2 regions of the Halomonas sp. 3D7M genome follow, and region 2 is predicted to be linked to the other one. Evidence: predicted binding sites of a transcription regulator. Region 2 holds the regulator's gene; the other holds the start of a gene.
What was found. Region 2 encodes sigma-54, which starts transcription at its own class of promoters, with help from an activator protein. Its sites were predicted from a motif close to TGGCACNNNNNTTGCTNT; they were not measured.
Positions count from the first base shown of each region.

Region 1: INT22_RS14730 (amino acid ABC transporter substrate-binding protein) is a predicted target of sigma-54. The motif match lies at 2,074-2,091, and genes of this name have one in related genera.

Region 1 covers NZ_JABUZF010000247.1:53,626-58,007, forward strand. Annotated here, with positions in the region: gene speE (polyamine aminopropyltransferase) at 1-779, shown strand, start outside; gene INT22_RS14725 (amino acid ABC transporter substrate-binding protein) at 872-1,882, shown strand; gene INT22_RS14730 (amino acid ABC transporter substrate-binding protein) at 2,150-3,175, shown strand; gene INT22_RS14735 (amino acid ABC transporter permease) at 3,267-4,382, shown strand, end outside.
Region 2 covers NZ_JABUZF010000259.1:18,134-22,515, forward strand. Annotated here, with positions in the region: partial or broken gene lptB (LPS export ABC transporter ATP-binding protein) at 1-415, shown strand, start outside; gene INT22_RS16780 (RNA polymerase factor sigma-54) at 521-1,936, shown strand; gene hpf (ribosome hibernation-promoting factor, HPF/YfiA family) at 2,035-2,343, shown strand; gene INT22_RS16790 (PTS sugar transporter subunit IIA) at 2,348-2,818, shown strand; gene rapZ (RNase adapter RapZ) at 2,884-3,798, shown strand; gene INT22_RS16800 (HPr family phosphocarrier protein) at 3,844-4,113, shown strand; gene pmbA (metalloprotease PmbA) at 4,155-4,382, opposite strand, start outside.

The DNA.
Region 1 (4,382 bases), on a different contig from region 2:
AATTGCTGGATGTGCAAAGCCCCTACCAGCACCTGGAAGTGTATACCACGGAGACCTACGGCAACCTGATGGTGCTCGATGGCTGCGTGATGCTGACCGATCGCGACAACTTCCTCTATCACGAAATGATTGCCCACCCGGCGCTGTTCACCCATCAAGACCCCAAGCGGGTAGTGATTATTGGCGGCGGCGACTGCGGCACGCTGAAGGAAGTGCTGCGTCATCCGGGCGTTGAAAAAGTGACGCAAATCGACATCGATGAAGAAGTTACCAAGGCCGCCGAGCGTTTCTTCCCAGCGCTGGTAGAAGCTAACGGCGACCCGCGTGCCGAGCTGCTGTTTGCAGACGGTGTGAAGTGGGTAGACGACGCTGCCGACGAGAGCATCGACGTGCTGATTATCGACTCTACCGACCCGGTCGGCCCCGCCGAAGGGCTGTTTAAAACCGACTTCCTGAAGCGCTGCCACCGTATTCTAAAAAATGGCGGCGTGATGGTGCAGCAAAGCGAATCACCGCTTTACCACAGCGGCTCTATTATTCGCGAACTGCGTAACGATATGCGTGAAGCGGGCTTTGATAGCGTGGCCACACTGCCCTTCCCACAGCCGGTTTACCCTTCTGGCTGGTGGAGCGTCACGCTGGCCGGTAAAGCGACCAGCGTTGAAAGCTTCCGCGAACAGGCTGCCGCTGAGCATAAAATGCCGCTACAGTACTACACTGGTGATGCTCACCGTGGTGCACTATCGCTGCCGCCTTTTATGCGTAAAGCCTTCGCATAACTTAGCGCCTGCGAATAGCCAAAAAGCCGAGCATTGCTCGGCTTTTTTTATGTGCTTACGTTTACTTGCCCTTTCACGTTAAGGAATAACAAATGAAAACCGTTCGTTGGTTGGGAGTAGGAATTGGTGTTTTAGTACCTGCGATGGCCATGGCCAGCACGCTGGAAACCGTTCAAGAGCGCGATAGCGTGCGCTGCGGCGTCAACGCTGCCCAGCCAGGCTTTTCGTCATTAGATGACAACGACCAATACCGGGGCCTGGATACCGATGTATGCCGTGCCATTGCCGCTGCAGCGCTTGGCGACGCGACAAAAGTAGACTTCGTGCCACTCGACTCGGTAGAACGCTTCACCGCGCTGCAGTCTGGCGAAGTCGATGTCCTATCACGCACCACGACCTGGACCTCAAGCCGTGACACAACGATGGGGATGAACTTTACCGGCGTAAGTTACTACGATGGCCAAGCCTTTATGGTGGCCAGCGATCTAGGCGTGCAAAGCGCCAAAGAGCTTGATGGCGCGGCAGTTTGTACCCAGTCCGGCACCACCAGCGAACTCAATCTTTCTGATTACTTCCGCATCAACGGCATGACTTATGATGCTGTCGTTTTTGATGCGCCTGAGCAGTCTATTGCCGGCTTTGAAGCGGGCCGTTGCGACGTTTTAAGCTCCGACGCTTCCCAACTGTATGCCCAGCGGATGCAGCTTGCTGATCCCGACATGGCGGTCGTGCTCCCTGAAATTATCTCGAAAGAACCGCTAGGCCCAGCCGTTCGTCAAAATGATGACCAATGGTTCAATCTTGTGAAGTGGTCGCTGTTTGCCATGCTAAATGCGGAAGAGCTGGGCATTACACAAGCTAACGTAGATGAACAGCTTAATTCGGAGAATCCTGATGTCATGCGCCTGCTTGGTCAAGATGGTGACTTTGGCGAGCCAATGGGCATCAATACCGATTGGGCGTACCAAATCATCAAGCAGGTGGGTAACTACGCCGATATCTTTGATAGAAACGTTGGTGCCGACTCTGATTTCAAGATTGCCAGAGGCTTAAACGCCTTGTGGAAAGATGGTGGCATTCAGTACGCACCCCCTATTCGTTAACCCTGTTCATCCTTCAAGCCCGTTAATCCATCACACTGAGCGACACTATTTTTTAAGCTAACAGCCACATTAGCGACTATGCATCAAAATAGAGCAATCACTAGTCGCTAATGTTTCTTTTTGCACCAATACTTTCGTATACAGCAGGCATTTTGCGTTGAAAAGCGCTGAATTTGACGACATATCCTTTCTGGCACCTTCCTTGCTAGCTTCTAGTGTCATGCATCTGCATGCATAACGACATTAAATCGAGTAAGGGGAACGACCATGATGAATAAAAAACACTTGGTACTGCTGGCCTCCGCGGGTGCTATCACGTTGGCCGGTGTCGCCACTGCTCAAGCTGATACGTTAGAAGACACGATGGAACGCGGCGCCGTACAGTGCGGCGTCAGCGACGGCCTGCCAGGCTTTTCCGCCCCGGACGATGAAGGTAACTGGCAAGGACTCGACGTTGACGTATGTCGTGCCGTTGCCGCCGCCGTTCTCGGTGATGCTGATGCGGTGAACTACATTTCCCTGAACGCCGTAGAGCGCTTTACGGCCCTGCAGTCTGGCGAAGTCGACGTACTATCACGTAATACCACCTGGACCACCACTCGTGACACCACCCTGGGCCTCAACTTCACTGGCGTGACCTTTTACGACGGTATCGGCTTCCTAGTTAACCGCGATCTGGGTCTGAGTGGTGCAGACGAATTGGATGGTGCCGCTATTTGTATTCAGTCTGGCACCACTACCGAACTCAACGTAGCCGACTACTTCCGCGCCAACGATATGCAGTTCGACCCCATTGTATTTGATACCTCTGAACAAACCGTGGGTGGCTTCCAGTCTGGGCGCTGTGATGTATTAACCTCGGATACGTCTCAGCTGGCGGCACTGCGTATTCAGCTAGATGACCCGGACAGCGCGGTCATTCTACCCGACATTATTTCCAAGGAGCCTCTGGGCCCTGTGGTACGTCAAGGCGACGATGTATGGTTTAACATCGTGAAGTGGTCGTTATTCGCCATGATTAACGGCGAAGAGTATGGCGTCACCAGCGAAAATGCCGAAGAGATGCTCAGCTCTGAGAATCCTGATGTTGCCCGCCTACTTGGCCAAGATGGCAACTACGGTGAAGGTATGGGCTTAGAAGCCGATTGGGCCTACAACATCCTGAGCCAAGTCGGTAACTACGGTGAAAGTTTTGAGCGCAACGTCGGTATGGGCTCTCCGCTTGAAATTGAACGTGGTGTTAACGCCCTCTGGAACCAAGGTGGCTTCCAGTACGCACCGCCGATTCGCTAAGCGTCTCGTTTGACCCCGGCCCGCCGCTCCATCCTTCCAAGGGCATCGGCGGGCCATTTGATTGACCGTCAGTATCGCGGAGACGCCTTCCATGTCCGTAAGTCCTAACACTCGTCCCGCTGGCCACAAGCCGCCGTTTTGGCGAGATCGCGCCAAACGTGCGCTTATTTTCCAGCTACTCCTCGTCGCCGCTGTGGCAGCTTTTTTGTTCTACATTGTCGGTAATGTCCAAGACAACTTATCCGCACGTGGTATCACCACCGGGTTTGGTTTCTTGGGCAACACCGCAGGTTTTGGGATTGTGCAGAGTCTGATCGACTACTCATCTCAAAGCACTTATGGCCGCACCTTCTTGGTCGGCTTACTGAATACGTTGCTGGTGGGTGGCCTAGGGGTATTGGCCGCGACCATCATTGGCTTTATTGTGGGCATCGCCCGCCTGTCGCCTAACTGGCTGCTAGCGCGCTTAGCCACTGCCTATATCGAAACTTTCCGCAATATCCCGCTGCTACTGCAAATATTCTTCTGGTACTTTGCGGTATTACGCACGATGCCAAGCGCCAGAGATAGCCTGGCATTTGGTGAAGTCATCTTTCTCAACGTACGCGGACTGTATTTACCCCAACCGCTGTTTGAGTCTGGCTTTGGCTTGATCCCTCTTACCTTCCTTGTCGCCATTGTTGCCAGTATTGCCCTGGTGATATGGAACAAGCGTCGCCATGAAGCCACAGGCAAACGCCTACCGGCTTACTGGATCTCGTTTTTACTGATTTTTGGCTTACCGCTGTTAGTGCTAGTTGCCACTGGCGTGCCAGTCACCTGGGAAATGCCGGAACTACGCGGCTTTAATTTCCGTGGCGGTATTACGGTAATCCCTGAGTTCCTCGCGCTTTGGCTGGCACTGTCGATTTATACCGCCTCGTTTATTGCTGAAATTGTCCGCTCTGGCATTCAGGCAATTTCGCACGGGCAAACGGAAGCTGCACAGGCACTAAGCCTGCCACGTAACCTGGTACTTCGTCTGGTGGTTATCCCTCAGGCACTGCGCGTCATTATTCCGCCGCTAACCAGCCAGTACTTGAACTTGATTAAGAACTCGTCGCTGGCAACCGCCATCGGTTATCCCGACCTTGTCTCGGTGTTTGCAGGCACCACGCTGAACCAGACCGGCCAAGCCATTGAGGTCATTGCAATGACCATGGCGGTC
Region 2 (4,382 bases):
AACTCGTAAAGAACTCGATCGTAGCGCCCGGGAGCAGCGCCTTGAGTCGCTACTGGAAGATTTTCACATCACGCACATTCGTGACAACTTCGGCATGAGTCTTTCGGGCGGAGAGCGTAGACGTGTTGAGATCGCACGCTCCCTCGCGACAGAGCCTGCCTTTATTCTGCTTGATGAGCCGTTTGCCGGCGTTGACCCGATCTCAGTGGGTGATATTAAAACGATCATTCGAGCCCTCAAAAAACGCCATATCGGCGTACTAATCACTGATCATAACGTCAGGGAAACACTAGATATTTGCGATATTGCCTACATTGTAGGTGACGGTCATATCATCGCCAGTGGCCCCCCTCAGGAAATTCTCAACAACCAGCGGGTAAGAGACGTTTATTTGGGGGCTGATTTCCGCCTGTAAACAGCCACCTGCAAAAAAAATAGTAGTGGTGGCATAGTTATTGCACTTGCACCAAGCCATAACTCGCACTAGGGTGGAGCTTTCTGATTAACGAGTGGTTCTCAGATGGTCATGAAAGCTTCTCTTCAATTGCGTATCGGTACACAGCTGACCATGACACCTCAGCTGCAGCAGGCCATCGCCCTGTTACAGCTATCAACGCTGGACCTCCGTCAAGAAATTCAGCAAGCACTTGATGCCAATCCAATGCTTGAGCAGGAAGATGAGTTCGGCGAACAGGCCGTTAGTGAACCCCAGGAAGTTGAATGGTCCGAAAGCATTCCTAACGAACTCTCAACTGACAGTGACTGGTCAGACACTTATCAAGACCTAGGTAGCCATGGTGCCAGCAGCGAGGGGCCTGACTTTGAGCGTCAAGCCGCTGGTCAAAGTTTGCATGGCCACTTACTTTGGCAACTCGCCATGACAGATTTTTCACCACGCGACCATGCCATTGCTGAAAGCCTCATCGATGCACTGGATGCCAACGGCTACCTAACTCAACCTCTCAATGACATTCGCGAAGGACTTAAAGCCCAAGGGCATGAAGGCCTTAGCCAGCGTGAAGTTGAAACAACCTTGCTGCGCCTTCAACAGTTTGAGCCCACCGGTGTATTTGCTCGCGACCTGCGGGAGTGCTTAATGCTGCAGCTCGCCTCACTACCCGAAGATACACCGCTGCTGATGCCTGCCAAGCGCTTAGTGCGTCAATTTCTTGAAGCGCTCGGTAAAGATGATGTGCGTTTGCTAAAGCGGCGGTTAAGTCTAGATGATGAGCAGCTTGATGACGTAATCCGCTTGATCCGCAGCCTGGACCCTCGCCCCGGGAGCGCCTTTGGCGACACAGATGACAGCTACGTAACGCCAGATTTAGTCGTCCGCCATGACCACGAAGGATGGCACCTGGAGCTAAACCCAGAGGCACTGCCGCGCTTGCGCATTCAACCTGACTACGCAAGCCTCATCAAACGGGCTGACAAGAGCCAAGATAACCAATTTTTAAAAGAGCATCTCCAGGAAGCGCGCTGGCTCATCAAGAGCCTTTCAAGTCGAAATGATACGCTACTGCGGGTGGGCCGAGAAATCATAGCTCGCCAGATAGGCTTTCTGGAACACGGTGAAGAAGCCATGAAACCGCTGATCTTAGCCGATATCGCAGACGCCGTTGAAATGCATGAATCTACTATTTCCAGGGTCACCACCCAGAAATATATCCATACCCCGCGCGGTGTGTTCGAACTCAAATACTTCTTTTCCAGCCAAGTAAGTGGCCAGGACGGCGGCGACAGTCACTCCAGCACCGCCATCCGGGCTCGAATCAAAAAACTGGTGCAAGATGAACCGCCCGGCAAACCGCTCTCAGACAGCCGCCTCGTGGCGCTATTGGAAGAGGGTGGCATTAATGTAGCAAGGCGAACGGTGGCCAAATATCGTGAATCAATGGGTATTCCCTCTTCAAGCGAGCGCCGCCGTTTACGCTAATAAAACAGTGCTAACGAGACAAAGTCTGTCTAGGGGCTTTGCAATAGCGCAAAAAGGGTTACAATCGAAGAACAGTCCGATGGATAAGGAGCACGTCAATGCAAGTAAATATCACTGGTCATCACGTAGATCTGACTGACGCCTTGCGTGACTATGTAAATGAGAAGCTGGAACGCGTTGAGCGCCATTATGACAATATCACCACCGTACAAGTGACCTTATCTGTTGAAAAGGAGCGTCAGCAAGCTGCCTGCACCCTGCATGCTGCAGGTGCCGATCTACACGCAGAAGCATTAGACAATGATATGTATGCTGCGATTGATGCACTAGCGGACAAAATTGACCGTCAACTCGTTAAACACAAGGAAAAAGCACAAGCTCGCGCCCAAGGCGCTGGCGTGCGTTAACTCAATGACGTTGGAAACCATACTTCCCCCGGAGCGCGTGCTGTATGACGTCCCCGGGGGCAGCAAAAAAAGGGTGCTGGAATTTTTCAGCACCTTTATTGCGCAAAACACGCCAAGCCTAGATAGCCAAGAAGTCTTCAGCCGCCTGATTGGTCGTGAGCGTTTGGGTAGCACTGGAATAGGCAACGGCGTTGCCATTCCTCACGCCCGTAGCCCTCACTGCAGCTCGCCTATCGCTGGTTTTTTAAAGTTAGCCGAGCCTGTAGATTTCGATGCTATTGATGGCGATCCCGTCGACCTTGTTTTCGTACTTTTAGTACCCGAAGAGGCGGACGACACGCACTTAGCCTTATTAGGGCAAGTGGCGTCTATCATGAACAGCGTTGACACACGTCAGCAGCTTCGTAGAACGGCTAGCCAACGTGAGCTATTGGACCTTATAACAGCAAAAATTCGTGAACAACCTGTTACTTAAATAGTCCACCGCTAGACACTGCCTACGTTTACCTCCATTTTTATTGGCATGCCAAGAGAAACTCTATGCAATTGGTGATCATTAGCGGCCGTTCAGGGTCCGGTAAATCTATCGCCTTACAAGCGTTAGAAGATCTTGGCTATTGTGCCATCGATAACTTGCCCGCCATGCTACTCGGCTCCCTGGTGGATGAGCTTCGTGAGCAAGGGGCACGCCCCCAATTAGCGGTAAGTATCGATGCGCGCAATTTACCTGCTGCACTAAAGCAACTGCCAAAAATGCTTGAATCTTTGCGTCAGAAAAGCATTCACTTCCAGGTTATCTATCTAACCACCGATGCCCGAATTCTTCTTGAGCGATACTCAGCCACGCGTCGTCGCCACCCTCTTACGCGTGATAGTGACATGACGCTTGAAGAGGCCATCAATAAAGAAGAAGAAACCCTGCTCGACATCCGTGATCTGGCTGACCTGATGATCGACACATCGCGTCTGTCGGTTCATGACCTGCGCCGCCGGATAACGGATCAGGTTGCCCAACAGCGTGAAGATAGATTAACCCTGACACTAGAGTCATTTGGCTATAAACGGGGCGTCCCACTTGACGCAGACCTCGTCTTTGACGTGCGCTGCCTACCAAATCCGTACTGGGATCCTACACTGCGCCAATACACTGGCCGTGATGCCAATATCATCCACTTTCTGAAGGGATATCCTGTCGTAGAAGAAATGCGCAATGATATCCAGACATGGCTGGAAAAGTGGCTACCCGCTTACCAAAATAGCCAACGCAGTTATATGACGATTGCGATTGGCTGTACCGGTGGGCAGCACCGCTCTGTCTTTATGGTGGAACAACTGGCGCAAATGCTGGTAAAACAAGCGGGAGAGGTTCAACTCCGTCATCGTGAGCTAGGCTTGCAGTACACCCTCAGTGAGCAGCAGCCCTCCACATCCGCGCCTTCAACAAACGCGCAATAAGCAACGCCTTTTCTTCACGACCCCACTCGGCTAAAAGGAACCAGAGTGCCAGAAAGAACCTTAACACTCACTAATCAGCGCGGCCTTCATGCTCGCGCAGCGACAAAACTCGTCAAGTGTGGCCAACAGTTTTCGGCCAACATTCACGTTTACAAACAACAACAAATGGCAGATGCGGCCAACATTATGTCGTTATTGATGCTGGCCGCCCCTTGTGGCACTGAACTTAGAGTTCATGCGGAAGGCGACGACGCCGAACAAGCACTAGAGGCGATTGAAGCGCTGTTCGACGCACGTTTTGACGAAGACCACTAACATCAGCAAAACACGTGCTAACTGAGCTGTTAGCTCAGTTGTTAGTTACCAGCGACGGTCATTGCATCAATTAGCCAGCTACCCGTGTGAATACTGCCACGGGTATCGATGTCATCACCGACGGCGACCAAGCCAGCAAACATGCTATTCAAATTACTGGCAATAGTGAATTCTTCGATAGGGTGCTGTATTTCGCCATTTTCTACCCAGAAGCCTGCCGCGCCTCGCGAATAGTCGCCAGTCACGCCGTTAACCCCCTGCCCCATTAG